DNA from 4 places in the Arthrobacter sp. TMT4-20 genome. Region 1 is predicted to be linked to each of the others. Evidence: predicted binding sites of a transcription regulator. Region 1 holds the regulator's gene; each other region holds the start of a gene.
What was found. The regulator LexA, encoded in region 1, represses DNA repair genes until DNA is damaged. The targets are predictions, from matches to a motif close to TCGAACANNTGTTCGA.

Region 1 (7,361 bases):
ATGATCCTGAACGACTTCGAGGTAGCAGTACGGGACACCTCGAACCCGTCGGCCAGCTGATCGGCAATCCACTTCTGCAGCGAGTCAGCGCCGAGATTCTTCTGCACCACCAGCCACGCGGACCCGCCAGGCGACAGCCGGGGCAGCCACTTCAGCAGCAGCGCGTGCAGCTCGTCCTTGCCCACCCTGATCGGTGGATTGGACCAGATGGTGTCGAAGGTGGCATCGGCGTCGACCTCTTCCGGGCGGGTCGCCACCACATTGCCCAGGCCCAACAGTTTCGCGTTTTCCGCGGTGAGCGCCAGCGCCCGTTCGTTGACGTCGACGGCGACCACCTGGGCGTCGGGCGCCAGCAGCGCCATCGTCAGTGCCAGTGGACCCCAGCCGCAGCCAATATCGAGCATCCGGGAGCCCACCGGATTGGCGGCCTCAGCGAGCAGGATGCGGGTGCCCTTGTCGATCCCGTCGGAGCTGAAGATGCCCGAGGACGTCACCAGGGTGCGCTCTACCCCGGCCAGCACCGTGCGGAGCGGTTTGCGGGTCTCCGGGCCGGCCGGCTGGGCGCTGAAGTAATGGGAATCCATAACAAACCAGCGTAGTCGAGCCGCCGACGGTTTCTGGAACCCGGTCACCGCCGAATCCGCCAGCAACCTGGGCGCCCGTGAGGGGAATTTCGGCCACCGCCGTCCCGGTTGGCCCGCCCGGTCCACTTTGCTCACCGGTAGGGCCCTGCCGCGCCGGAGGGATCAATTGCGCGCTCAGTGAAGTGCCTCACCCGATCGGGACCGGGACGACTACCATTGAAGGACACCACTTTAGGGAGCGTATGACCACGAATAACGGGGGACCGGCGACGCCGGAACCAGAGATCGGCCCAGCCGAAATTCAGGCAGTGATTGATCGGATCCTGGCTAAAGACGAGGCCGCGTCCGCGAAGGGCGCAGGCAACCGTTTCGTCGGTGTCTCATCCGGGCACGACGACGAACGGTCGTCCTACGACGGCGACCAGCAGGACCTGGACGAACGGCGTGCACTGCGACGCGTCGCAGGGCTTTCCACCGAACTCGAAGACGTCACTGAGGTCGAATACCGGCAGCTCCGCCTCGAACGCGTCGTCCTGGCAGGGCTCTGGAGTGAAGGCACCGCCGAAGATGCTGAAAACTCGCTGCGGGAACTGTCGGCGCTGGCAGCCACCGCCGGTTCAGAGGTGCTCGACGGCATCGTCCAGCGCCGGCTCAAGCCAGACCCCGGCACCTTCCTCGGCTCGGGCAAGGCCCAGGAGCTCAAGGACATCGTGGTATCCACCGGAGCCGACACCGTCATCGTGGATAGCGAACTCTCTCCCTCCCAGCGCCGCGGACTGGAAGACATCGTCAAGGTCAAGGTCATTGACCGGACGGCCCTGATCCTCGACATTTTTGCCCAGCACGCGAAATCGCGGGAGGGCAAAGCCCAGGTCGAGCTGGCACAGCTCGAATACCTACTCCCCAGGCTGCGCGGTTGGGGTGACTCCATGTCCCGCCAGGCAGGCGGCCAGGTCGGCGGCGCCGGCGCCGGGATGGGTTCCCGTGGGCCCGGCGAAACGAAGATCGAGCTTGACCGGCGGAAGATTCGCACCCGGATGGCGAAGCTGCGCCGGGAGATCAGCGGGATGAAACCAGCCCGCGAAACAAAACGCGCCAACCGCCGTCGTAATGAGATCCCCTCGGTCGCAATCGCCGGCTACACCAACGCTGGCAAATCCTCTTTGCTGAACCGCCTCACCGACGCCGGCGTCCTGGTGGAGAACGCGCTGTTCGCCACCCTGGATCCCACGGTGCGTAAGGCCGAAACCGCCGATGGGTTGGGCTACACGCTCGCCGATACGGTCGGGTTCGTCAGGTCGCTGCCCACCCAGCTGGTTGAGGCATTCCGGTCGACGCTCGAAGAGATTGCCGACTCGGACCTGATTCTCCATGTGGTGGATGTGTCCCACCCCGATCCGGAGGGGCAGATCGCCGCGGTGCGGGAAGTGCTCTCTGAGGTCGATGCCCGCAAGGTCCCCGAAATCATTGTTCTGAACAAGGCCGATGCCGCGGATCCCTTCGTGATCGAACGCCTGCGTCAACGCGAGCCCCGGCACGTGGTGGTCTCAGCCCGCACGGGCGAGGGTATCGCCGAGCTCCTCGAAGCCGTCAGCGCTGCCATCCCGCGACCCAGCGTGAAGCTGACGCTGCTGGTGCCGTACGAACGCGGCGACGTCGTCAGCAGGTTGCACCAGTCCGACGCCGAGATCCTGAACCTTGAGCACGTTGAATCGGGCACCCGGCTCGACGTCATGGTCCGTGCGGGTCTTGCCGCCGATCTGGAGGAATTCCGCCAGCATGCCTGACAGCGGTACCGCGGGGCCGCTGGAACTTCTTGACGCCGCAGTTGAAGCCATGGGCGGCGAGAACCGGGTGGGCCAGCATGAGATGACGCAACGGGTCGCCGAGGCGCTGACCACCGGGGACCACCTGCTGGTGCAGGCTGGCACGGGCACCGGTAAATCGCTGGCCTACCTCATCCCCTTGATCTCCCACGCCCTGACCCACGACAAACCGGCCATCGTATCCACTGCAACGTTGGCGTTGCAGGCCCAGATTGTCGGTCGCGACGTGCCCCGGCTGCTGAAGGCCCTCAAAGGCAAGCTACCCCGCCCCGTCGACGTGGTGCTGCTCAAAGGGCGCGGCAATTACGTCTGCAAGCACAAGACGGGCGGAGGCTTCCCCGAAGAGGGGGCACCCGACGCGCTCTTCAGCCTCGGCGAGGACACCGCCGCACCGCATCCCTCCGCCGGCCCGGCCACCCCGCTGGGCCGCGAGGTTGTCAGGCTCCGGGAGTGGGCCGAAACCACCGACACGGGTGACCGGGACGAGCTGACTCCAGGGGTGAGCGAGCAGGCGTGGCGGCAGGTGTCCGTGACCAGCATGGAGTGCCTTGGCGCCCAAAAGTGCCCGGTCGCGGCGGAATGCTTCAGCGAACGGGCCAGGGCCAAGGCGGGCGACGCGGATATCGTCATCACCAACCATGCAATGCTCGCGATCAGTGCCTTCGAGGGGCTGGCGGTGCTCCCCGAGTACGACGTCGTCGTCATCGACGAAGCCCACGAACTGCATGACCGGGTCACCGGCGCGGTGTCCGGACAATTATCGGCGGGGATGATTTCCGCTGCGGCGTCGGCGGCCCGCCGTCATCTGTCAATCGCCACCGAGGGCCTCGACTCCGCAAACCGCTTTTTCGAGTCAACAGTCGCCGGGATCCCCACGGGGTTAATGGCTGCCGGACTCACCGAGGAGCAGGAAACGGCGATCACGCAGGTCCGCGAAGCCTGCCGGGCCGTCCTGTCGGACGCCAAAGGAGACGGACCGACCCCGGCAGACGGTGGCCGGCAGATGGCGAAGTCCCACGTCCTCGCCGTCTTCGAACTCTGCGAGCGGCTTCTGACGGCGACACCGGCCGGTGAGGTGCTCTGGGCCTCACGGCCAAGCACCTTCTCACCGGGCACCGGGTATTCACAGCCCGACGACGACGCACCCGCGACCATCAACATCGCGCCACTGTCCGTGGCCGGGAAGCTGCGGGAAGGCCTGTTCGCCGATCACACAGTGGTCCTGACCTCGGCAACGCTCGCCATCGGGGCCGAGTTCGGTCCAGTCGCCGGTTCGCTCGGTCTCGCGGGCGCCTCGGCGCCGTCATGGACCGGCGTCGACGTCGGCAGCCCCTTCGACTACCCGAAGCAGGGCGTCCTGTATGTCGCGAAGGACCTTCCAAAGCCGGAGCGGGGCACCTCGCCTGAGCAGCTCGACGAACTGGAGGTCTTGCTGAAAGCATCGCGGGGTGGGGCGCTGGGACTTTTTTCCTCCCGCCGCGCGGCCGAAGACGCAGCCGAATCACTGCGCCCACGGGTCGACTTCGAGATCCTGTGCCAGGGCGAATCGTCAATGTCGGCGCTGGTCAAACAATTCTCGGATGAGCCGGACACGTGCCTCTTCGGCACCATGTCACTCTGGCAGGGCGTCGATGTGCCAGGCCGGTCGTGCCGGCTGGTGACCATCGACCGCATTCCCTTCCCGCGCCCTGACGACCCACTCATGACAGCGCGGACGAGAGCCGTAGCGAAGGCCGGTGGAAACGGTTTCATGAGCGTTTCGGCAACCCACGCGGCCGTCCGCCTCGCTCAGGGCGCCGGACGCCTCATCCGCGCAGCCGAAGACAAGGGGGTGGTGGCGATCCTCGATTCCAGGCTCGCCAACGCACGCTACGGATCATTCCTGCGTGCCGCGCTGCCGCCTTTCTGGTCCACCACCGATCGCACGACGGCGGTCGGCGTCCTGGAGCGGCTGGCAGGAAAACCCACGCCCGGGGGTTAGAGGGCGCGCATCACCGAGACGACCTTGCCCATAATCGTGGCGAGGTCTCCCAGGATCGGCTCGTACTGGGTGTTCTGGGGGAGCAGCCAGGTGTGACCGTCGCGCTGGCGGAAAGTCTTCACCGTCGCCTCGTCGTCGAGGAGCGCGGCCACGATGTCACCGTTCTGTGCTTCCTGCTGGCGCCGGACCACTACCCAGTCACCGTCGCAAATGGCGGCGTCGATCATCGAATCGCCATAGACCCGCAACATGAAGAGATCGCCGTGTCCCACCAACTGGCGGGGTAGCGGCATGACATCTTCCACTACCTGGTCGGCCAGCACCGGGCCGCCGGCAGCGATCCGCCCCACCATCGGAACCATGGCTGCGTCGATCGCGCCGCCGACGTCCGGTGTCGTGCCCTGGCCCGATCCTTCTTCGCCGCTGTGCTGATCATGGTCGAGGGTCAGCGGAAGCAGGATCTCCATGGCGCGGGGGCGCTTCGGATCGCGCCTGAGATAGCCCATCCGCTCCAGCTGCGACAACTGATGGGTGACGCTCGAGAGACTGGCCAGCCCCACCGTGTCTCCGATCTCGCGCATGGAGGGCGGATACCCGTTGGTGCCGATGGCCCGCTGAATGGTCTCAAGGATCTTCTTCTGGCGGGGCGTCATGCCCTTGGGCACCTGGCGCCCACGCGGGCGGCCACGGGCTGGCAGGACGGCCGGGGCGGGGTCAGCCGGGGCAAGGTCGGAGGCCGGTTCATCCAGTGGTGCGTCGGACTCTTTCACGGTCGCTGTCCCTTCGATAAGAATCCATGTACCCCGGCAGATCCCTGGATTCCAGGGGCCGAGCTTATTTTGTCAGTGGCGGATGATGTGCTGGTTTCTGCTGGATCCCGAACCTTCATCCTTGCCCTAACGGTAAGGGAGTCAGGACACGTTTTCAAACATTTGTTCGATCGTGTCTCGACAAAGTTCGTCAATCAGTGCTAAAAATAAACAAGCAGTAATTCGAAGATAAGTTCGAACAAAACAGGAATCGCCGGTTTTAGCTCGAACACCGTCTTCAACCTTCAGGGTTGGTCCCGGGCTCATACCCCAGGACCGAATGGACTGATTCGAGAGTACAGAGAGGTGTATCCATGTCTGTCATCACCACACACCAGAATTTCCCTACCACCGAAAGCGACGCGACCACGAGCGGCGCCACCAAGCTGCGGCTGACCCGCAGGGGCCGGCTCCTGTTGGTCGGATTGCCGATCGTGCTACTCGCGTCGGCCGTTCTGATGTTGTCAGGATTTTTCAACTCGCCTGCCAAGGCATCAGCTGAAGGCGGAGAGGTGACCGAGACCGTGAGTGTCAGCGTCGCAGCCGGCGAAACCATCTGGCAGCTGGCAACCGAGTTCGCTCCGGACCGCGATCCGCGCATCGTCGTCTCCGAGATCGTTGAACTGAACAGCCTGGGCACCTCAGTGCTGCAGGCAGGGCAGCAACTGGATGTCCCCACCAACCGGTAACGCCTCGACAGCCAGTACTGCACCCCCAGAACCCTCCAACCCGGTCGGCCAGTATCGGCCACCGGGTGCGGAGCTTCTGCGAACGCGGTGAAGATCCTGATGAAGGGTGAAGGCCCGCCGATTCTGCACCTGCAGCACTCCACGCTTAACCTTGACAGGTGAGCGAACAGTTTGAGCGGTTGAGCCGGTTGCCCCTGCGCGAGGATCTGCGGGGCAAGCACCCCTACGGTGCGCCCCAGTTGGATGTCCCCATCCTCCTGAACGTCAATGAGAATACCCATGGAGTGCCGGACGATGTCCGGCAGGCAATCGTTGATGCGGTGAGCCGGGAGGTCGGGGGGCTGAACCGTTACCCCGACCGTGAGTTCACCGAACTCCGGACCAATCTTGCACGCTACCTCGGCCACGGACTGACGCCCGAAAACCTGTGGGCCGCCAACGGATCCAACGAGGTACTGCAGCACCTGCTGCAGGCCTTCGGCGGCCCGGGTCGATCAGCCATCGGCTTCCCCCCGACCTACTCCATGTATCCGTTGCTGGCCAGCAGCACCGGCACCCGCTATATCGCAGGGCAGGGTAACGGCAGGTTCGAGCTCAGCGCCGCCGACGCGGCCCGCGAAGTGCGCGAATCCGGCGCGAACCTCGTCTTTCTGTGCTCGCCGAACAACCCGACCGGCTCAGCGCTGGGCCTGGATGTGGTGGAAGCGGTTTATGAGGCGGGCAGCGACGCGCAGGCAATCGTGATCGTCGATGAGGCCTATGCCGAGTTCGCCCACGCAGGCACCGTCAGCGCCCTCAGCCTGCTGGCGGGCCGGGAACGTCTTGTGGTGTCCCGCACCATGAGCAAGGCTTTCGCGATGGCCGGGACGAGGCTCGGTTACCTGGCGGCGGCCCCCGAGGTTGCTGACGCGCTGCGCCTGGTCCGGTTGCCGTACCACCTTTCGGCCATCACCCAGGCGGCAGCGAACGCGGCCCTGACCCACTCTGACCGATTGCTTGCCAACGTGGAAAACATCAAGGTGCAACGCGATCGGATAGTGACCAGTCTCCAGCACCTCGGGTTGACCCCGGTGCCCTCGGACGCCAACTTCGTTCTCTTCGGCGGACTGGACGACCCGCACCGCATCTGGCAGGGCCTGCTCGACGGGGGAGTGCTGATTCGCGACGTCGGTATTCCCGGTCACCTCCGGGTCACCGCAGGCACCGAGACGGAAACCACAGTGTTCCTCGACACCCTCGGTGCCCTGCTGGAGGGGACCGTCTCCTAGACTGGTGATAGACCCTTTCCAAGCGGCGCCCGGTGCTGTCCCTACCGTCACCCATCCGCTACGTACCAATCGAAGGATAGCCATGAGCGTGGAAACCACTGTCGGACGCACTGCGAGCCGGGAACGGACCACCAGCGAGTCGTCGGTGTTTGTCGAGCTCGATCTTGACGGCACCGGACGCGCGGAGATCAGCACCTCGGTGCC
Region 2 (7,361 bases), on a different contig from region 1:
AACCGGCTCTCCGACCACCTCCTCGAACTGTCCCGCGGACTGCCGGTTCTCGTCGGCCTGGGCCGGGCGGGCAGCCAGACCAGGGCACTCCGGGACGTCGCCGGGCAATACCGGACCAAAACCATTGAAACGCTGAAGGTTGCGTTTCTGTCCTCCCTTGCCCTCGAACTGATCGCCACCATCTCAGTGGCACTGGTCGCGGTGGTCATCGGGGTCCGGCTCATCGGCGGCGATCTCAGTCTCGAAATTGGCCTGCTGGCGCTGATCCTTGCCCCCGAGTGCTACCAACCGCTCCGCGACCTCGGCGCAGCACACCACGCGAGCGAGGAAGGCCTCGACGCGCTTGAGCGGTCCCGCCGGATCACCGACGCCCCACGGAGCCGCGTCCTGCTACCCGGCGCCGTCGCCGTCGCGGACAGCCCAGCGATCACCGTCAGCGGCCTCACGATTGGGTACGGCGGGCGGGACGGAACCGTGGTTGACGGCCTGACCTTCACGCTGCCCCGTGGAACGATTAGCGTGCTCACCGGCCCCAGCGGCGCTGGAAAGACCTCGGTGCTTCAGGTTCTGGCAGGGCTCCGCGGAGACGGGGCGGGGACCCGCGTTGCCGGCACCATCACGGGGGTACACCGGCACCAGATTGCCTGGATCCCGCAGCATCCGGTCCTGGTGGCAGAAACGGTCGCTGACGAAATCGGTCTCTACTCCGGTCTGGACAGCGCCGCTGAGCGGAGGGAAGCAGCGGCGCGGGCACTGAACCAGGTGGATGCCACGGGATTACTTGACGCTCGCACCGGCGACCTGAGCCCAGGCGAGCTGCGTCGGGTCGCGGTGGCACGAGCACTGGCACGAATCGCTCACTCCGACATCGCCCTGCTCCTGGCCGATGAGCCAACAGCCCACCTGGACGCGCAGGGCGCCCGATCCGTGGAGGCGGCACTGGCACGTCTGCGGGGGCGCACGACGATCCTGCTCGTAGCGCATAACCCCGAGACGGCGTCCCTGGCCGACCAGACGATTGGCGTGTCCGGTGGTTCCGCTGCCGGGCACGACGGCGGTGTCAGGTTAGCCGCGAGCGCTGGGAACACTGGGAGCGCTGGGAACACTGGGAACGCTGACTCCGCGCTGCAGCCTGACGGAGTGAGCGTGCCTTCCGGTGTGGGCAAGGATGTGCCGGTGTCGGCGGGACGGGTTTCCCTGACGCGCAGCGTAGCGATGGTGCAACCGTGGCGACGCCGGTTTGTGTCCGCGTTGCTCTTCGGTGCGGGCGCAACCCTGTTCGCCGTCGCGCTGACGGCGGTCTCCGGCTGGATGATCGTGAGAGCTTCTGAACAGATCCCCATCCTGTATTTGCTGACGGCGATTGTCGGAGTGCGCTTCTTCGGGATCGGCCGATCCGTATTGCGGTACTGCGAGCGCCTTCGCCTCCACGATGCGGTCTTCGAGAGCACCGACAGGTTGCGGTTGCGGTTGTGGAACGGGTTGCTGGAGCGCCCGGCAGCGTGGCGGAAACTGGCCCGCGGGGGCAAAGTCCTTGAACAGTTGGTCGGTGACGTCGATGAGCTACGCGACCTCACGCCGCGAGCCGTGTTTGCCCCGCTGGTCGGCGTCCTCACGGGAGTTGCCGCGTCCGTCACCACCGCTGTGGTGCTTCCTGCCGGCCTGCCGTCGCAACTGGTGCTGGTGACGATGTGTCTGGTGGTGTCCCCGTTGCTCGTCCTCGCCGCGGACCGCTCAGCGCGTCGGGCGGCGGTTGGTCTCAAAGCCGAAATTCTCGACACCACGGCCCGGATGCTGGCAGCCGCGCCGGATCTCAGCGCCAACTCGGCGGCCGGGGTGCTGCGGTCGGATCTTCGTGCTCTGGAGGCCGAGCTGTCCGCAAAGTTGGACCGTAGCGCCTGGGCGCAGGGATTAGCCAACGCCCTCACCGTCTTGACCTGTTCGCTGGGTTCCCTGGCCATGTTGAGCTCAGCTGACGGTGTGAACCCGGCCGCCGCCGCCGTCGTCATCCTGATGCAGCTCGCCCTGATTGAACCCTTCATCGCCGTCAACACTGCCATTCACCACCTCGGAGCGTGGCGGGCGGTGGGGGACCGGGTAGTCCCGGATCTCGGGTCCACAACCATCCGCGCCGAACGGCCGCCGGGGGACAGCGTCTCTTCGCTCGAGCTGCGGGGTGCTTCCTACACCTACCCGGATCAGACGGCTCCCGCGTTCTCGGACGTGTCCCTGGATCTCCGCCGGGGGGAGTGGCTTGCGGTGACCGGCCCTTCCGGGAGCGGGAAATCGACCCTGCTCGGTGCGCTGCTCGGATTCCTGCCGATGCGGGAGGGAAGCTATCTGATCAACGGGGAACCCGTCGGTCTGGCGCGGGCCGGAACGGCGGGCGCCACCGGCGCGCCGCGCATCGCGTGGTGCCCCCAGGAAGCCCACCTGTTCCAATCCAGTATCCGGGCCAACCTCGCCCTGGCCCGCACCCCGGCCGACCCACCATCCGAGGCTGAACTTGCTGCCGCCTTGGCCCGGGCCGGGTTGGGCGATTTTGTGCATAACCTGCCCGCAGGACTGGATACCCAGGTTGGGCCGGGCGGCACCTGGCTTTCCGGCGGGCAGCAACAACGCCTCGCCGTTGGCCGGGCCCTGCTGACGAGGGCCGACGTCGTGCTCCTCGACGAACCGACCGCCCACCTCGACCCGGTGGCGGCCCGGGACCTGCTGGCCGATCTGCGTGCTGGACTGGCCGACAGGTTCGTGGTGATGGTCACCCACAATCAGGAAGAGGCCGCGCTGTGCGAGCGGGCTCTCGAGCTCTCGGGTAGGGCCAGACAGGACGCAATCGTCTAGCACCCGGTCCCGGGAAGTACTGTGACCAGGCAGCGCCAGTATCGGGACAATACCGCGCGCGTCACCGGCGGGGCATATCGTGCCGGCGAATTCAGAACCGGCCGCAGAGTCATTTGCTTGAAGGGGACCAAGGCCCACCCGTGGTCAGTGGTCGGCAGTACTTTCATCCAGTCGGCTTTTACTCAGTTGGCCTTACTCAGTCGGCTTTCACAATGGCGAGTTCATCCCACTCGGTGGTGTACCGGGGGGAGGAATACCGGCGGCTCATGGTCCAATCGGCCGGGGCGCACATACCGGCCCGACCCAGTCCGATACTTCCCGTACCGTACTTCTGGGTCACCTCACCGAGGAGCGCTCCGATGTTGCGCCGCTCGTGCACCGAAACGAAGACGTCCAGTTGCGGTTGAAACCCGGCGGGGGACAGATCGGTGAGCATCACCCCGGCCCGAGCGTAGGGGACCCCCTCCCCAAGGTGTCCCTCAAGGGCCCCGACAGCCGCCCGCGTCAGGACCACCGGATCAGCGGTCGGGGCGGGCAGTCTCACGGTCACGGACGGGAAGGAGGAAGCAGTCCGGTGGAAATGTGATGTGCCAGCAAAGACGGTCATGCTCTTGGCGAGTTGCTTCGCCCGGGACAGGCGCACCGCCGCGGCCTGCGCGTAGAGACTCATCACCTGATGCATTCCAGCGAGCGTAGTGACCGGCGTCGAAAATGAGCGGGAAAAGATCATCTGCTTTTTGTCCGCGCGCTCCGTTTCCAGTTCGATGCACGGCACACCGCGCAGCTCCAGGATGGTGCGCTGCATGAGGACCGAGAATTTCCGTCGCATCAGCAACGGGTCAGCGGCGCGAAGGTCAGCGATGGTAAACACGCCGATGGCATTGAGCCGTTTTCCGAGCGGGCCAGCAATACCCCAGACCCCGGTGACCGGGACCCGCGACATGATGTGGTCGATGTGGGCCCCGGGCATGGTGTCGAGATTGCAGACCCCACCCATCGCAGGGTTTTGTTTGGCCACCCGGTTGGCGAACTTGGCAAGAGTCTTGGTCGGGGCGATTCCGACGCAGACCGGCAACCCCGTGTGCAGCGCCATGGCGGCCCGGATGGCCCAGCCTTGATCCTGTAAGGACTGCGGCGAACCCGCGAGACCAAGAAAGGACTCATCGATCGAGTACACCTCCTGCCAGGCGGCGAAGCGTCCCATCAGCTCCATGGCCCGTGAACTCAGGTCTCCGTAGAGCTCATAGTTGCTGGAGCGCTGAATGAGCCCCCAGCCGGGGGCCTGGGCGGAGATTTTGAACCACGGCTCGCCGAGTGGAATGCCGAGGGCTTTCGCCTCATTGGACCGGGCCACCACGCAGCCGTCGTTGTTTGACAAGACCACCACCGGGACGCCCGCCAGGCTGGGATCGAAGACACGTTCGCAGCTGACGTAGAAGCTGTTGACGTCGACGAGGGCTATCCGGGACGGTTTGGTACGGTCGGCTGCTGCCGCGGACGGGTAATGGCCCGGGCCATCGGGCACCCGGGAATGGTAATCGGTCATCGCAGCGGCTTACACGTAGTGCAGGCAGCGGGTGACTACCCCCCACACCGACAAGTCGGACAGTTCAGCGACAGTGATGTCCGGATAGTCGCGATTTTCCGCTTTGAGGAGGACCCCGGTGGCGCCGAGGTGTAGCCGTTTGATCGTCAACTCGCCGTCCAGGATCGCCACCACCACCGATCCGTGGTGGGGCGCCAACGACCGGTCCACGATCAGCTCATCCCCGTCGTTGATACCGGCGCCGGACATGCTGTCGCCGGAGACCCTCACGATGAAAGTACAGGTGGTGTCTTTGATCAGGTGTTTGTTGAGGTCAATCCCGCCGTCGTAATAGTCCTGTGCGGGCGAGGGGAAACCTGCGGGAACGGAGACCGGCGCGACGTCGGTGAAGTGGCCTGGCGGGGTTCCGTGTAACTGAGCAATATGGGCTACAACGGTCACGGCATCCCTCGATTAGTACATATATTCGAACGAAATAAGCGTAGCATCCGACCCGGACCTTTCAGCGGGGCGGCGTCAAAAGCGTGGTCGGCTCAGTGCTAGATTTCACGGGACACGGCAACACCTCGGGCGGCCTATTGCCCGCCGGGTGACCGACTGAAACGGAGTGGGGCACGAGGGGTGGACTGGATCCGGTTCCCTGTGGTGGCACTTGTTCGGGGGAGGCCACGTTCAGCGGCTATCTGCGGGGAAAAAAGCCGACCGTGCTTATCTCGTGGGCCATGGAAGACAGCTCCGGCAGCTCGGCGGAAGCATCCCACCGTGAGCGGTTCCAAGGCTGGGTGGGGTGGGTCATGGTGTGCGCTTTCCGGTCAGCTGAGCTTCCTGATGCTCTTCCGGAATTTTCTTTCAGCATCGGCCTGGATCGAATTCTCGGCCTCATGAAGCACTCCGTAGGCGAAAGTGTTCTCTCCGGCCCGTCGCGCCGCACGGGATGCTTTGAGGAGATACTCCTGAAAGAGGACGCTGTCGCGGTGGGTTCCCAGAATGTCCTGGATCTTCTCCGACGACTTCATCGACTTTCCCACCTGCCCGCCGAAAGCGAATCCTGAGGCCCCCTCAACCGACCTGATCGCGTAGCGCAGGCGCTTGGACCTCTTGCGCACCTCATGCAGCAACTCCAGCTGTGAGTCCAGATCTGATGCGCGGCTGGCACGTTGAGCGGATTTCACCACGATCTCCTGCTGGCGGTTGACCGCTGGCGGAAGGTTCGTGGCAGCCTTCCCGCCGTTGTTCTTCTCGCCCTTCAGCGGGACCCGGGCGGTGAACTCGTCAAGGGCATCAAGGGTAGCGAAGTATTCAGCGGAATTGAGGTCCCGGAGGACTGCCGAGTAGGCCTTCTGGTACCGGGCGGCCGATGACCTGTCCAACCGCCTCATCACGTGCCGGGGGATTGACCCCGGTGGCCGGTTGGCAATGCGGGTCACGATCAGCGCCTGCATCACTTCCGCGTCACGGGCGGCGCTGAGATTCCGGCCGAGTGACTTCAGCTGACCTTCGAGCTCGCCCGCCGGGCCGCCCTCCAGCAGCGGCCGATAGGTCTTCAGCATGCTACGCAGAGTGCGAGCCTTCACCCGCAACTGGTGCAGCGAACCTGCCTGGTGGCGGCGCACCCGCGGATCCCACGCCACCAGTTCGGCGGCCACCTGGCGGAACGAAGCGGTCAGCACATTCCGGACAGAGCCGGGCTTACCATCGACCGGAGCGAGCTGGGGTTGGCCACCCATGGCCCGGGCCAGTTTCGACGTGCTGCCGGCTGGGGCGGCGCCAGCGTTCAACAAGGAGTGCTCGACGGCGTCCACCAGGGCCTGCCTGGCATCATCGGGAGCGGGTTCTCCGCCCTGCACTTCTGCTTCCCATTCCCGCCAGGACCGTTCGACGCCGGTGGTCAGGTCCTCTGCGTCGACCACATCGTCGCTGATTTCGATCAGCGGGGTGCCAGCCGCATCCACCAGAGTGGTGATGGTGCGGGTGGTCGTGATTCGTGCAACTGGTTCGAGGGCACTATTCCTGACATGGACCCGAACCAGATCGAGTACCTCCGACGGCGGTGTATCGCCCGTGCCGGACAGCGGCACCTGGACCTCGAGCCGGTCCGCGTCCGCCGGGAACTTGGTATGCCAGCCCTCGTCTTTGCCCCCGCGCCGCCGTCGCAGGGTTATTCCGTGGCGCAGCAGCGACCGGTCCGGCAGATCGAAGTACAGAGCTTCCAGAACCACGGTACCGCCGTCGTCCGCCCTGGCCACGCCGGTGATGCCGGTGAGGTCGGGGACCACCTCATGGGTGCCGACGTCGTACTTGCGTTCGATCTCAAGAGATTCGGTGCGTGTCATGGTCTTATTATTGCGTCTGGTGTCCAGCGCCCGGGTGTCCCGAGGGGACGGGCTGGACAGCTGCGCCGACCGCGGCAGCCGACAAATCGTCAAAAAGTTGCTGGGTTTCCCTCACATCCTGTGAGGTCCCGCCCGACCGGAGAATCACGTCGATCTCCGCATCGACCTGCTCCAACCGATGGAGGAGATCGTTGTCGGCGCCACTATCACGCAGCCGTTTGATGGTTAGTTCGTTTGAATAGCTCATGTCTGGCCTCCAGCCGGTCGACGGTGTTCATCCCCGGGCAAGGTTTGCCCTGGGCGACGGGTTTACTGCCGGTGCTGGGAAACCTCTAACGGTGCGAGTCGAGAGTGAGGCGCGCAGTTCGTACCGCGTAGCTGATTCGTGGGGCGCCTCGCAGGACGAAACAGGAAGGATCTTGCCTGTCTGAGAGCGGTGCTGTCTGTTCACGGGATACCTTAACGTGCTGGCTCGCCGTGCGGTCAGACGGTGATGAATGCCCAAAACGACGGTAACCGAGGCCGTCTAGGGCTGAGAATACCCCACGTAGCTGGCAACACCACTCACTCGAACCGGGACGGGTCGCCCATGCCGTGACGCACCACTTCGGCGGAGCCGCTGGAAAAGTCGATCACGG
Region 3 (7,361 bases), on a different contig from region 1:
TGCCGGGCAGCGAATGAACGGGACGTGCTGCGGGCTGGGCAACGCTGGCCGGGGTCCCCGCGGTGGGAACGATCGGCAGCTGTTCGGCTACCGGCGCAGGGTTGGTGTTGGGGTTGCGGCCGTCGTCGGCCTCGGTCTTCTCTCCCATGGAATTCACCCCTTCATCCGGTGCGCCCGCAGGGAGCGGGAGTGTTTGTTTAGTAGAACGGTTGCTGGTGTCGGCGCCAGTAGATTTGTCGAGCGACCTTCTCGCCGATCACGTTCCAGAGTCGATACTTCCACGCGCTGAGCGGTAGGTCATAACAGCCGACGAAGTCCGTCACAGTCTTGGTGAAGCTGGTCTTGAACAGACCCAACCCATGGTGCTGATGGGTGGGGTCCTTGAGCCGGTCGCTGGGGGGAGTGCCGCAGAAATCGTATTCAACTATCCCGAACTCTTCCTTGAGGTCAGTGATCGCCTGCCACTGCACCAAGTGGGAGTCACCATACTGGGATCGTTTGGGCTTGGATCCGCCGTCCTTGTAAGTACCTTTGAGCCCGTAGTTGATGACGAACGCGCCAACGGCGGGTTCGTCATCTTCGTAGACGAAGTACAGGCGACCCTGGCCGGCGTCGGCGAAGTTCCGCCAAAACCGGCTGTAGTACTCATACGAGCGGAGCTTGGCGGCCGATCGATCCTCGATGTGGGCCATCAGCTGGTACATCTGGCGAAAGTTTTCGTCAGTGGGTTCCATCCGGCGCACTTCGACGCCTTCACGGCTGGCACGACGTACAGCGTTGCGGCCGCGCGAATGCAGGTTGCGCAGCAGTTGGTTCGGTTCTGGGGTGGTGTCCAGGATCGCAGTGTGGTCGTTGGGCTGCAGATCGAAGGTTTTGATCAGGCCCGCGTTGAGAAACAGCCGGACGACGTCGTCGTCGGCAGGGATGTCGGGCTCCACCTTCACTGCGAACACGTTGTGACGCCCGGTACGGACCAGGTCCCGGCAAGCGTCAAGCACCGCCGGCACATGGGCAGGATCGGCAACGTCAGGGCCCTTGATGAGATACCAGAGGGCGCCCAGCAGAGGCAGCCGCTTTTCGATCACCAGGTTGTAGGTGGTGTACTCGGCGCTTTCAAAGACCAGGAACCGGGGAGTCCAGCCGTGCTGAGACTTCACATCGGCGAAGGATGCCGACTGGAGCATGTTTCCCCCGTTAGGGTTCGACGTCACCAACGCGTCCCAGTTGTCCCGCTCCTCGGCCGTGGCTAGACGCGCGGTGAACTTAACCAAAATCCCTCAATCAGTGGTGGTGAAACAAAGACAATTCAGTGTACCGGTTGGCCCTGTTTGCCTCGGTCAGCTTCGCTACTGTCTGGCCACCGCGCCGCAAATCGTCACCTTAGGCAACGACACTGCAGTGTGATCCACCTCATTCCTCGAGTGGTGCCCTAGCATCGAATGTATGGACTATCGATACCTCGGAAACAGTGGATTCAAGATCTCGGAAATCACCTACGGCAACTGGTTGACCCACGGATCGCAGGTGGAGAACGACGTCGCCACCCAGTGTGTGTGCGCGGCCCTGGATGTGGGCATCACCAGTTTCGACACGGCAGATGTATACGCCAACACCGCCGCCGAAACGGTGCTCGGCGAAGCCCTGAAGGGCGAGCGGCGCCAGTCCCTGGAGATCTTCACCAAGGTGTGGGGGCCCACCGGGCCGAAGGGGCCAAACGACGTCGGGCTCTCCCGTAAGCACATTATGGAGTCAATCAACGGTTCGCTGGAGCGCCTGCAGACCGACTATGTGGACTTGTACCAGGCGCACCGTTACGACTACCAGACGCCGCTGGAAGAGACGATGCAGGCGTTCGCGGACATCGTTCGCCAGGGCAAGGCCCTGTACATCGGTGTCAGCGAATGGGATGCACGCCAGATCCGCGCCGGGCATGCGCTGGCCAAGGAACTCGGCTTCCAGCTGATCTCCAACCAGCCTCAGTATTCGATGCTGTGGCGGGTCATTGAGGAGGAAGTGGTTCCCGTGTCCGAGGAGCTGGGGTTGTCCCAGATTGTCTGGTCACCGGTGGCGCAGGGCGTGTTGACCGGCAAGTACCAGCCAGGTGGCACCCCCGAGGAAGGATCGCGGGCCGCCGATGACAAGGGCGGCTCAAACATGATCAAGCGGTGGATGTCCGACGAGACACTCACCAGAGTGCAGAAGCTCCAGCCGATCGCCGATGAGGTTGGGCTCACCATGGCACAACTGGCTATCGCCTGGGTGCTGCAAAACAAGAACGTTGCTGCAGCGATCATCGGCGCGTCGAAGCCTGAGCAGGTCAAGTCAAATGCTGTGGCATCGGGAGTGACCCTCGACGCTGCTGTCATGGCCAAGATTGACGATGCGGTTGGTTCGATGGCGGAGACCGATCCGGCGAAAACTGTTTCACCTGAGCAGCGGCCCGTATGAGGCTCGCGGTAACCGGTGCCACCGGCAAATTGGGCCGCACAGTCACCTCGGTTCTGAGAGCCGCGGGGCATGAGGTTATTGGTATGGACGTGCAGGGGGAACGTGGTCCTGGCTTCGTGAAGATCGACCTGACCAACTACGGACACGTCATTGATGCCTTCATGGGTGTCGACGATCAACATACCGGCTTCGACGCCGTCGTTCATCTGGCGGCCATTCCCGCTCCCGGCATCTACGCAGATGCTGCGACCTTCCACAACAACATGCCGGCCACCTACAACGTGTTCCAGGCCTGCCGCCGGGCTGGAATCAAGAAGGTTGTGTACGCGTCCAGCGAGACCGTACTGGGGCTACCCTTCGACGAGGACCCGCCCTACATCCCCGTCGACGAGAAGTACACCGCACGGCCGGAAAGCACCTACTCGCTGGTCAAACACCTAGAAGAGCAGATGGCGATCCAGCTGACGCGGTGGGATCCCGAGTTGAGCATTACCGCGCTGCGGTTCTCGAACGTCATGGACCCCGAGGATTATGCGAAGTTCCCTTCTTTCGATGCCGACGCTATGGCTCGGAAGTGGAATCTCTGGGGGTACATTGACGGTCGCGACGGCGCGCAGGCCGTGCAACGGGCGTTGGAAAACGCAGGGCCGGGCTTCGACACGTTCATCATCGCCGCAGCTGACACGGTGATGAGCCGCTCCAGCGCATCACTCGCTGCCGAGGTGTTCCCGGACGTCGAGGTGGTCAAGGACGTGGGCGAGCACGAGACGTTGCTGTCCATTGATCATGCCCGCAGCGTGCTCGGCTTCGATCCTCAGCACAGTTGGCGGGATCACGTCGGCTAGCTGAACCCGTGAAAAGCCGCCCAGCGACGCCGGGCGGCTTTTTCATGAGTTCAGGGTTTCGGAACCTACGAGGGGCCCGCCTCACCTGCATAGCCTTGGCCCCTATGACCTCGACACATCACGCTGGCCGCGAAGAATCAGCCTGCAAAAAAACTTCGAAAAAGTTTTTTCCGGGACCCCTATTTTCCCCTCATACTGTCGGTGCTCGATGATGGAATTGGGGTATGAAAAGCAGTGCAGCTTCTGCTGCCGGATCGGAAATCCCTGCCGAATCCGGCGCGGATTCCGCCTCGACCAGCGGGCCCGCGAACACGGCCACGGGTACTCCCGCCAGCGCTTCTGCCGGGTCTTCTGCTGGGTCTTCCGCTGGAACTCACGCCGGGGCTTCTGCTGGGTATGGTCCGGAGGGACCGCTGGGCGTGGACGCGGTGTGGACAGCACCCACTGTTGAACCGCCGGAGTCGGAGGCTGCGGGTTCGACCGATTCGGATGATGAGGCATCGGATTTTTGGGGATTGGCCTTCGTGCCCGGCGAACGGGTGCGCTCCAGTGACGAACCTCCCGCCCTGACCGGCCAACTCGGGCTCGCCGCCCCGGCCGGCCTTGACTCTGCCCAGGTCTTGGATGCGTTGAACGACATCGCCGAGGCGCGGTCATGGCTCGATGCCCAGGAAGCGAAACTGGTCACCCGAATCCTGGACCTGCAAACCGAGCAAACCCGTTGCGGCCGCGGGGCGTTCGGGTTCGAGAAAACCCTGACCGCAGCCGAGATCGGCGCCACGTTGCACCTGCCGGAGCGGACCGCCGGGTTCCTGGTCGAACACAGCACCCTGCTGACCCGCCACTACCCGGCCACGTTGAACGCGTTAGAGGACGGCAGACTCTCACGCCGCCATGCCTGGGCCGTTGTCGAAGAAGCCACAGACATGCCCGACACCGACCCTGCCCTGGCGGCCGCCTATGAAACCAGGCTGATCGCGTTGGCCGGTCAGACCACCGTGACGAAGTTCTGCCGCCAGGCCCACCGGTTACGCGAAAAACTTCACCCCGAACCCATCAGTAGCCGGCACCGGAAAGCTCTCCGGGAACGCGAGGTGGTCCTGAACCCCGCCCACGACGGGATGGCCTGGCTCGCCGCGTACCTGCCGACCGATCACGCGGCCGGGATCTTCCACCGGGTCGACACCGCAGCCCGGGCCCTGCAGGGCCCCGACGAGGCCAGGACTCTCACCCAGCTCAGGGCCGACGTTCTGGTGGACGTCCTCACCAGCGCCGGACCCACCGGATACCTGAGTGGCCCGGCCAGAGGGACCAGCGGGACCGAATCCTCTGGGCCCGAAGATTCCGTGCCCAGGAGCGATTATGACAGCGGCGACGGGTCCAACGCGTCGACCGGGTCCAGCGCATCCAGTCGGCCGTGGGAGGCCGGCACGTATTGGGGTGTGCAGGCGAAGGTGTTCGTCACCGTCCCGGTGATGACTCTCCTCGGCGGGGACACACCGGGTGAGTTGGAAGGCTACGGTCCGATTGATCCCGAAACAGCACGTCAGCTCGCCGGGCACGCACCATCGTTCACCAGGATCCTCACCCACCCCTTCACCGGAGCCAGGCTTGGCGCTGATGCGACCACGTACCGGGTCCCGCAGGACCTGAAGGATGCGGTCCGGGTTAGGGATGGGACGTGTCGGCATCCGGGGTGTAACCGGTTGGCGGTGTTCTGCGAACTCGACCACACCACCCCCTGGTCCCAAGGCGGCAAAACGTCCTACGGAAACTTGGCGGCCCTGTGTAAACGCCACCACATGTTCAAAACCGAAGGCTACTGGCACTACCAACAACCAGACCCCGGGACCATCATCGCGATCTCACCTGCCGGTGAAACCTACCTCACCCGACCAGACCCACCACCAGCACCACCACCCGACATACCCCCGCCCTTCTAGAAGCACCCATTGAGTCAGCACCGCCTCCTAGGCAGCCCCAGCGTGCCTAGCAGCTCCGCCCCAGACGTGAGATTTGGTGATTCAAAAAACCGTCGGCCCACCACATGTCACCTCTGGCGGGCGGATGCGGCCAGAGGGTACGGGGCTGGGCTGGACGGGTGCGGCCAGAGGATGCGGGGCAGCCAGAGGCGGGGCGCGAAGCTCTACCGCAGCGCGGAAGTGGACGCTCCTGCATGGCTGCGGGAGCGCACCCTGATGATGACTGTTGCAAGCAGGACGATTGCCGCCACGACCGCGGCAGCGATCGACGTCGTCGCCGATTCCATGTCGCCACTGGTGCGCCCAACCGCGATCCAGGTGAGTCCCCAACCAATAGCCGCCGCGACGGCGAGACGACCCTTGCCTTTGAGCGCCAGCCCTAGGCCAACCAATGCAACGACGGCAAGGACAGCGACAGCCCAAACTTCTTCGTTCAGGCCAAACCCATCGAAGCCTGCAGCGGTCAGCGCAGCAGCGATGTTCGCGCACACCGCCACGCAGACCCAGCCAAGATAGAGGCCCAGCGTGCCATCGACAATCACTGCCTCAGGCCACGATGATGCTGGCCGGCCGCTGTAGCGCAGAAATACGACGGTCAGGACTGCAAGCAGCACCAGAATCACCGGCACACTCGCATTGAGCCACCCGGCCTGGATGCTCAGAATCCAGACCGCGTTCAACACCATTGACACTGCGACCATCCAGCCGAGCGATCGTTGCCGCTGCGCGGATCGCTGTGACGGCAACCATTGCCAGACGGTGTAAGCCACCAAGCCCGCGTACACCACTGACCAAATGGAGAACGCAGCACTCGCCGGGGCCAGAAGGGTGGCGTCCGTGCCCAATGCCCCGCCAGCCGCCTCTGCGATGGGCGTCCCGCCGAAGACTCCGACACCGATCATCGATCCCACCAGGCAGAAGATCATGCTGGCAGTGACAGCTATCTGGCGATACAGGTCAGCGCTGGTCTTTTCCTTGCTTGATGTGTGGGTTCTCATACCTCTATTGAACCGGTCAGACCGCGATAAAACTATCTCCTCCGCCAAGAGGTCAGTAGGCTGGGTAGTTCACGTGTTGACTCGAAAGGTGCATGTCATGACTGAATCAAACCTCCCCGAAGAGGAACTGAGTATCACCGACGCAATCGATACAGCGGAAGCCGAGGAGCTGGATCCGGTGGCTGCGGGACAGCCCGACAGCTACCCGGGCGCTGCGGAAGACAACCCTGACCAGTGGCGAAACGACCCGCTACTTCAGGACGAGCCGGCTGCGACGGTGACCGCGGAAGGCACCGTTGCAGAGCAGGTACTGCGCGATGGATCTGAGGGCGACGACGCCGCACCGACGCTGGGCGAAGCCGCCGCGGACGTCGATTTCGGCGATCCCGCTGACGAATCAGAGATCGATGGCAGCGACGACAGCGCCAACCTTGGCGGTTCGCCCCTCAGCCATGCCGATGAGGATCTGCTGGGTCACTAGCCGTCACACCCGATCCTCAGGCTGCGTCGTCGACAGACCGAGGGGTGGTCCGTCGACGGCGCAGTGGAGAAGTCTTCTGGTGGTTAGCCTTCGCATTCCCGGCAGAACAGGAGGTCGCCCTTCTGGCGGGCAACCTGGCTGCGGTGGCGGACCAGGAAACAGGAGGAGCAGGTGAACTCATCATCCTGCGGCGGAATTACCTGGATCAGGAGCTCCTCACCCGAGAGATCCGCGCCGGGAAGGTCAATCCCTTCGGCAGTGTCGGCATCCTCGACGTCAACTGAAGCCGACTGGGATTTGCTGCCACGGTTAGCCTGAAGGGCTTCGAGGGACTCGGCTTCCTTGTCCTCATCGTTGTTGCGTGGTGCGTCGTAATCCGTTGCCATTCCGGTGCCGTTCTCTTGAAAATCGCTGAAGCTGTGTGGTTGATGCAGCCACCGAGTATAACCATGAAATTCCTGACCAATGTGCAGGAGATATTGTTGCACGATTACGCATAATTGGGCCCCCTCTGAGCATCACGAAAGGGCCTACGGGGTGACAGCTAGGTAAGCGATATCCGTGGCTAGCTATTCCCGCCTACACCGGCCCTGGAATAGGTCGGACC
Region 4 (7,361 bases), on a different contig from region 1:
AGCAGGAAAAGCGAGTGTTCAGCGTCGGCGGTCGCGAGGTTTCTGCCAGTCAGCTGGTGGAACAGCTTGGCTTCACCAACGAGAAACAGTGGACAAAGGTGAAGGACCTCTCGGGTGGCGAACGACGTCGGCTGCAGCTCCTTCGGCTACTGGTCGGTGAGCCGAACGTGCTGATGCTCGACGAACCAACCAACGACCTCGACACCGACACTTTGGCAGCGATCGAGGATGTGCTGGACGGCTGGCCGGGTACTCTCGTGGTCGTCTCGCACGACCGCTACCTGCTGGAACGAGTCACTGACTCCCAAATGGCGCTGCTGGGTGATGGGAAGCTCCGTGATCTGCCCCGCGGTGTCGATCAGTATCTGGAACTGCGACGCGCGGCTGAAGCCGGGTCGGGCGCTTCGCCCCTGAACTCCGATGAAGGGCAGAATGGCGCGGAGTCCGCTCCCAGGTACAGCTCCGAGGAGACAAGACAGGCGAAGAAGGACCTGACCCGCATCGAACGCCAGCTCGGCAAGGCGGCGGCGCAGGTCGAGAAAATTCAGCACCAGATGAATGATGGAGCTTCGGGAGACGTTGACTTCGACAAGATGGCAACGCTCAATAAGAAACTCCAGGTAGTTCAGGCCGAACAGCAGGATCTGGAACTGCAGTGGCTTACCGCTGCCGAAGTGCTCGGTAAGTAGGAATTCAAGTGTGAGTGAGTTCCCATTCAAGTACCATCTGCATAAATTGAAGTAGGCGTCAGGATTCCGGGTCCACCAGGCGGCGCCTACCTTGGGTGTATGACAGATGTAGCTGGATTACCTCGAGGTAGGCGTCGCGATAAGTACCGGATGCGTCACTCCGACAAGCTGGCGCTGGTGGGGGTTCTCGTCCTCACAGCGGTAGCTGCAGCTGTGTTCCTTTTCGCGATTCTGTAGAGGCCGACTAGGCAGCAGTACGGCGATAGCTGTAGCCATCACCCTGCTCCTGATCCGCACCGACCATCTGGTGGAGGATCCGATCCGCCGGTCCAACTGGCTCCGGGGCATGCGCGGGCGTATCCGAAGAGGTCCTCGGGTTCGTATAACCCGGGCTAGAAGGGCGGGGGTATGTCGGGTGGTGGTGCTGGTGGTGCTGGTGGTGGGTCGGCGGTGGTGAGGTAGGTTTCGCCGAGTGGTGAGATCGCGATGATGGTGCCGGGCTCGGGTTGTTGGTAGTGCCAGTAGCCTTCGGTTTTGAACATGTGGTGGCGTTTACACAGGGCCGCCAAGTTTCCGTAGGACGTTTTGCCGCCTTGGGACCAGGGGGTGGTGTGGTCGAGTTCGCAGAACACCGCCAACCGGTTACACCCCGGATGCCGACACGTCCCATCCCGGACCCGGACCGCATCCTTCAGGTCCTGCGGGACCCGGTACGTGGTCGCATCAGCGCCAAGCCTGGCCCCGGTAAAGGGGTGGGTGAGGATCCTGGTGAACGATGGTGCGTGCCCGGCGAGCTTCCGTGCTGTCTCAGGATCAATCGGACCGTAGCCTTCCAACTCACCCGGTGTGTCCCCGCCGAGGAGAGTCATCACCGGGACCGTGACAAACACCTTCGCCTGCACACCCCAATACGTGCTGGCCTCCCCCGGCTGACTAGCTGTTCCCAGCCCGCGCCGGTCTACACCAGCGGCAGCAGCGGGGTTAGCAGAGGGGTCGGGTGCATGACTCATATATCCGGTGGGTCCGGCGCTGGTGAGGACATCCACCAGAACATCGGCCCGGAGCTGGGTAAGGGTCCTGGTCTCGTCGGGGCCTTGCAGGTTACGGGCTGCGGTGTCGACGCGGTGGAAGATCCCGGCGGCTTGTTCGGTGGGCAGGAAGGCTTGGAGCCAGGCCATCCCGTCCTGGGCCGGGTCCAGATACACGCGACGGTCCTGGAGGGCTTTCCGGCGCCGCAAGGTAGTCGACTCGGGGTGTAGGGCTTCGCGTAGCCGTTGGGCTTGGCGGGTGAACTTCGCGACCGTGGTCTGGCAGGCCAGACCGATGAGGTGGGCTTCGAACGCGGCGGTAACCGCCGGGACGGTATTGGGGATGCTGATGGCTTCCTGCACGACGGCCGTGGCATGGCGTTGGGAGAGCCTGCCGTCCTCCAGGGCGCGCAGCGTGGCCGGGTACTCACGGGTCAGTAGTTCACTGGTATCCAGGAGAAACCCCGCGGTCCGTTCCGGGATGCGCAGCGCGGCGCTGATCTCCGATCCGGCCAGGGCATGAATACGGTCCAGGTCTTCGGCCCATGGGTGTTCCTCGGCCATCAGGTCATGAAGATGGGTGGCCGCTTTGGCTTCCTGCGCGTCGACCCAGGACCGCAACGCTGAGAGCGTCTTGAGCAGGTTCACGGTCTGCCCCGCGTTCAACGTCGCCATCGCCGCGACCGATACCTGGCCAGTCAACGGCACCGGAGCCCCCGAACCGGTCGAAGCGACCTCCAAAGCGACCTCCAAAGCGACCTCAGGCGCGGCAGGATCGGCGGGATTCGTTGGAGCCCCCGGCCCGGTCGGAGCGGTCCAGGTCGCTTCCCCGCCCAGCGGACCGCCCGGACCATACCCACCCGCACTCCCCGAAGCAGTGTTCGCGGACCCGCTCTCGAAGACGGAATCGCGGCCGGAACCGGGGCCAGAACCGGGGCCGGATTCGGGGGAAAATCCCGATCCGGGAGCAGAAGCGTCGCTGCCTTTCATACCTTTATTCCATCATCGCCCACTGACAAAATAGGGGTCGATTTAGGGTCACCCGAAAAACTTTTTCAACTATTTTTCGGGCCCACAGAACCAACACCGGACCGCCTCGTGGGCACCCGCTGCAACGAGAGCTGCAGCGCATCAAGGTGCACGAGTCCGCTGCAGTTCACTTCCCGGTGGGAGGGAAAATACTGTGTTAGGGCCCATGTGCAGGTTCCATGCTGGAAGGGATGGCCCGCAACCGAGGAAAGCCGGCGAGGTGACTCTGCCCACTTCGCCACGGACTGACCGGATGGGGGCTACCAAGTCGCAGGATGCCCCCGACTCGTGGCAAACTGGATAACCGCGCTTAGGGACGGAAATTAGTCAGTTCCTTCAGCGCAGTCCGCCCTGGTGTAATGGCAGCACCCCAGCCTTTGGAGCTGTGGGGTATAGGTTCGAATCCTATGGGCGGAACTGTCGGGCGGTAGTGCCGCGGGTAGTATTGCCGGTGTGAGCCTGTACTTTTCCGGTTGACAGAGAAACTACAGGCAGGAGTGTCTCCTCAATGGGTCCGCAGACCTCAAACACGCATCCCCAGGTATCAGACTCAGAGGCAGGCGCCCTTCGCCCGGCCGCTGTCATCGTGCTCGCCGCGGGCGCGGGTACCCGGATGAAATCCCGTACACCGAAGATCCTTCACACTCTGGGCGGGCGATCGATGGTGGGGCATGCCATGGCCGCGGCCAGGGGAGTGGTCCCCGAGGCAATGGCTGTCGTGGTCCGGCACGAACGAGACCTCGTCGCCAGCCACATTGCCAGCCTCGACCCGGGAGCGGTCATCGTCGACCAGGACGATGTGCCAGGCACCGGACGAGCAGTCCAGGTAGCGCTTGACGCACTTGACCGGGCCGCCGGGGCGCCCCTCGAAGGAACCATAGTTGTCACCTACGGAGACGTGCCGCTGCTGACAGCCGACACTCTCGCTCAGCTGGTTGAATCCCACTCGACCAAGGACAACGCGGTGACCGTGCTGACCGCCGTTCTTGAGGACGCTACCGGCTATGGGCGGATTCTGCGGGCCGCCGACGGCACTGTCACCGGCATCGTCGAGCACAAGGATGCCACCGACGCCCAGCGGTCCATCAACGAGATCAACTCGGGCATCTACGCGTTTGACGCGGCAATTCTGCGCAGCGCCCTCACCTCAGTCACCGCAGGGAATTCCCAGGGCGAAATGTACCTGACCGATGTCCTAGGCATCGCTTCAGACCGAGGCGGCAGGGTCGCCGCCGTCGTCTCCGACGATCCTTGGCAGGTAGAGGGAGCCAACGACCGCGTGCAGCTGGCAGCCCTCGGCGCCGAGCTCAACCGCCGCACCCTGACCCGATGGATGCGCTCCGGTGTGTCAATCATCGACCCCGCCACCACCTGGATCGATACCTCGGTGCAGCTGGCAGAGGACGTCACGATCCTGCCTGGCACCCAGCTTCACGGCGCCTGCGAGATTGCGCGCGACGCCGTCGTCGGCCCTGACACCACCCTCACCGATGTGGTGGTGGGGGAAGGGGCGACAGTGCTTCGGACCCATGGATCCGGTGCCGCTATCAGCGCCCGCGCCACCGTTGGCCCGTTCACCTACCTGCGACCCGGAACGGTCCTCGGCGAGGACGGCAAGATCGGGGCTTTCTACGAGACGAAGAATGTCATCATCGGTCGCGGATCGAAGCTGTCACACCTCGGGTACGCGGGGGACACCGAGATTGGTGAGGACACGAACATCGGCTGCGGCAACATCACCGCCAACTACGACGGCGTCAACAAGCACCGCACCACCATCGGCAGCAATGTCCGCACCGGATCGAACACCGTCTTCGTCGCCCCGGTGACAATCGGCGACGGCGCCTACACTGGCGCCGGCGCCATTGTGCGCAACGAGGTTCCGCCGGGCGCTCTTGCTGTCAACGTCGCACCCCAGCGCACCGTCGAGGGTTGGGTGCAGGCCAAACGCCCCGGCAGCTCAGCCGCAAACGCGGCCCAAGCGGCCGCTCCCGAAAAACTTGCCACCGGTGAATCCACCAGCAGCATCACCAGCACTGACGAAAGCGACCGTTCATGAGTGAGATCACCGCACGCGGCGAGAAGAAACTGGTCCTGGCCTCTGGCCGGGCCCACCCGGAACTTGCGGAGGAAATTGCTGCAGCACTTGGCACCGAGCTGCTGCCCATCTCCGCCTACGATTTCGCGAACGGCGAGATCTACGTTCGATCCGGCGAGAGCGTGCGCGGCACCGATGTGTTCGTCATCCAGGCACACCCGGCGCCGCTGAATAACTGGCTGATGGAGCAGCTCATCATGATCGATTCGCTGAAGCGGGCATCGGCCAAACGGATCACTGTTGTCTCCCCGTTCTACCCCTACGCCCGGCAGGACAAGAAGGGACGCGGCCGCGAACCGATCTCAGCGCGGCTCGTCGCCGACCTGTACAAGACGGCCGGCGCCAACCGGCTCATGTCCGTTGACCTGCACACCTCGCAGATCCAGGGCTTCTTCGACGGCCCCGTAGACCACTTGATGGCCATTCCGTTGCTCGCTGACTACATCCGCACCCGGGTCGACGCCGACAACGTCACCGTGGTGTCCCCGGACACCGGCCGGGTCAGGGTAGCCGAGCAGTGGGCCGAGCGGTTGGGCGGGTCACCGCTGGCTTTCGTGCACAAAAGCCGCGACCTCACGGTTCCCAACCAGGCCGTCTCCAAGCAGGTAGTGGGTCAGGTCGAGGGACGGACCTGTGTGCTGATCGACGACATGATCGATACTGGCGGGACCATTTCCGGGGCGGTCCAGGTTCTGAAGAACGCGGGCGCCAAGGATGTAATCATTGCCGCGACCCACGCCGTGTTCTCGGACCCGGCAGCCCGCCGTCTTTCCGAGTCCGGCGCCCGCGAGGTAGTGGTGACCAACACCCTGCCCATCCCATCCGAAAAGCGGTTCCCGCAGCTCACCGTGCTCTCAATTGCGCCGCTGATCGCGCGGGCAATCCGTGAAGTGTTCGATGACGGATCCGTCACCAGTCTCTTTGACGGCAACGCCTAGAGTCGACTGATTGGGGTATCGGGATGGCCGTTACGGCCGCCCGATACCCTGGTAGGTCCACCCGGCGGCCCGCCACTGGACTGGATCCAGAACGTTACGTCCGTCAAGAATGTTTTTGCTCGTTACCTGCGAAGCCAGGTCCGCCGGATTCAGTGAGCGGTACTGATCCCATTCAGTCAGGACCAGCAGGGCGTTGGCTTTGGTGACTGCCGCATTGAAATCGGGCTCGTAGGTTAGCTCCGGGAAACGACCCTTCGCATTACTCAGAGCCTCCGGATCGGTAACTGTCACGTCAGCGCCCTGAAGCTGGAGTTGGGCAGCGATACTGAGTGCGGGGGAGTCCCTGACGTCGTCGCTATTGGGCTTGAACGCTACCCCCAACACAGTGATCCGTTTCCCGAGGAGCGATCCGCCCACCAACTGGCGGGTCAGCTCGACGACCCTGATCCGGCGTCGGAGGTTGATGTCATCCACCTCCCGAAGGAAGGTCAGGGCCTGATCAGCGCCGAGCTCGCCCGCTCGTGCCATGAACGCACGAATGTCCTTGGGAAGACAGCCCCCGCCAAAACCGATGCCCGCGTTGAGGAACTTGCGGCCAATCCTGTCGTCCATCCCGATGGCGTCCGCCAGGAGGGTGACATCCGCTCCCGCTGCGTCGCATACTTCCGCCATCGCATTGATGAAAGAAATCTTGGTTGCCAAGAACGAGTTCGCCGCCGACTTGACCAGTTCAGCGGTGGCATAGTCGACAACCAGCCTCCTGGTGCCCAGCCCCATCGGTCCCGCATACACCTCATCAAGCAGCTCGGTGGCCCGATGCCCGTCCTCGCCGGACGGCACTCCGTACACCAGTCGGTCGGGGCTAAGGGTGTCCTTGACGGCGAAGCCCTCTCGCAGGAACTCAGGGTTCCACGCCAGGGTGGCTTCGGGAAACCTCTCCAACAGGTCATCGGCGAGCCGCGCAGCAGTACCCACTGGAACCGTTGACTTCCCAACCACCAGGTTTCCGGCCTCAAGCGCGTCAATGAGCGAGGAGAACGCAGCGTCCACGTATTTCAGGTCGGCGGCGTATTCGCCCTTCCGCTGCGGCGTCCCTACACAGAGGAAATGCACCTGCGAACCCCGGGAATCCGCGATGTTTGAGCTGAATTCTAGCCGGCCGGTTTGGAGGACTTCGTGAAGAAGCTCCGGCAGACCGGGCTCGAAAAAGTGGGACCGGCCAGCCTGGAGTTCGCTGATCTTCCGCTCGTCCACATCGATTGCGACGACTTCGTGTCCCAACTTCGCCATGCAGGCCGCGTGAACCGCGCCAAGGTACCCACAACCGATAACAGATATTCGCATGCTGATCCTTCGTACGGCCTAGGTGGGTTTCCTCGGGAAACCCGCCGGGAGTCCTCGATTTCAACGGTACGTGTCACACAATAGAGGATCATGAGGAACACCAGATGACGACGCCGGCTTCCGGGCTTCGGCGGCGTCCTTCCGGACGCTCGGGGTGCTGTAAGATTGAACGCGATGCCTAGGCGAGGGAGCATCCCGGTACATCCGGGAATTGTTCCGTGATCGACGGTGGCTA

Region 2: the regulator LexA is predicted to act here: its motif matches at 4,845-4,860, upstream of ACX80Z_RS11000 (LexA family protein).
Region 3: the regulator LexA is predicted to act here: its motif matches at 3,449-3,464, upstream of ACX80Z_RS14295 (HNH endonuclease signature motif containing protein).
Region 4: the regulator LexA is predicted to act here: its motif matches at 2,760-2,775, upstream of ACX80Z_RS06670 (HNH endonuclease signature motif containing protein).

Annotation. Positions count from the first base shown of each region.
Region 1 is NZ_JBTNDW010000009.1:40,389-47,749, reverse strand. Features, by position in the region: gene ACX80Z_RS10185 (class I SAM-dependent methyltransferase) at 1-584, opposite strand, end outside; gene hflX (GTPase HflX) at 827-2,371, shown strand; gene ACX80Z_RS10175 (ATP-dependent DNA helicase) at 2,364-4,391, shown strand; gene lexA (transcriptional repressor LexA) at 4,388-5,044, opposite strand; gene ACX80Z_RS10165 (LysM peptidoglycan-binding domain-containing protein) at 5,515-5,889, shown strand; gene ACX80Z_RS10160 (histidinol-phosphate transaminase) at 6,048-7,157, shown strand; gene hisB (imidazoleglycerol-phosphate dehydratase HisB) at 7,240-7,361, shown strand, end outside.
Region 2 is NZ_JBTNDW010000010.1:47,482-54,842, forward strand. Features, by position in the region: gene cydD (thiol reductant ABC exporter subunit CydD) at 1-2,844, shown strand, start outside; gene ACX80Z_RS10995 (Y-family DNA polymerase) at 3,041-4,390, opposite strand; gene ACX80Z_RS11000 (LexA family protein) at 4,400-4,831, opposite strand; gene ACX80Z_RS11005 (CYTH and CHAD domain-containing protein) at 5,203-6,723, opposite strand; gene ACX80Z_RS11010 (hypothetical protein) at 6,731-6,970, opposite strand; gene ACX80Z_RS11015 (L-threonylcarbamoyladenylate synthase) at 7,288-7,361, opposite strand, start outside.
Region 3 is NZ_JBTNDW010000017.1:42,972-50,332, forward strand. Features, by position in the region: gene ACX80Z_RS14275 (threonine/serine exporter family protein) at 1-148, opposite strand, end outside; gene ACX80Z_RS14280 (lipid II:glycine glycyltransferase FemX) at 198-1,271, opposite strand; gene ACX80Z_RS14285 (aldo/keto reductase family protein) at 1,444-2,448, shown strand; gene ACX80Z_RS14290 (NAD-dependent epimerase/dehydratase family protein) at 2,445-3,293, shown strand; gene ACX80Z_RS14295 (HNH endonuclease signature motif containing protein) at 3,518-5,236, shown strand; gene ACX80Z_RS14300 (tryptophan-rich sensory protein) at 5,440-6,273, opposite strand; gene ACX80Z_RS14305 (hypothetical protein) at 6,371-6,754, shown strand; gene ACX80Z_RS14310 (DUF4193 domain-containing protein) at 6,838-7,140, opposite strand.
Region 4 is NZ_JBTNDW010000005.1:76,711-84,071, reverse strand. Features, by position in the region: gene ACX80Z_RS06680 (ATP-binding cassette domain-containing protein) at 1-689, shown strand, start outside; gene ACX80Z_RS06675 (hypothetical protein) at 789-926, shown strand; gene ACX80Z_RS06670 (HNH endonuclease signature motif containing protein) at 1,082-2,707, opposite strand; tRNA gene ACX80Z_RS06665 (tRNA-Gln) at 3,092-3,163, shown strand; gene glmU (bifunctional UDP-N-acetylglucosamine diphosphorylase/glucosamine-1-phosphate N-acetyltransferase GlmU) at 3,255-4,805, shown strand; gene ACX80Z_RS06655 (ribose-phosphate diphosphokinase) at 4,802-5,782, shown strand; gene ACX80Z_RS06650 (UDP-glucose dehydrogenase family protein) at 5,813-7,126, opposite strand.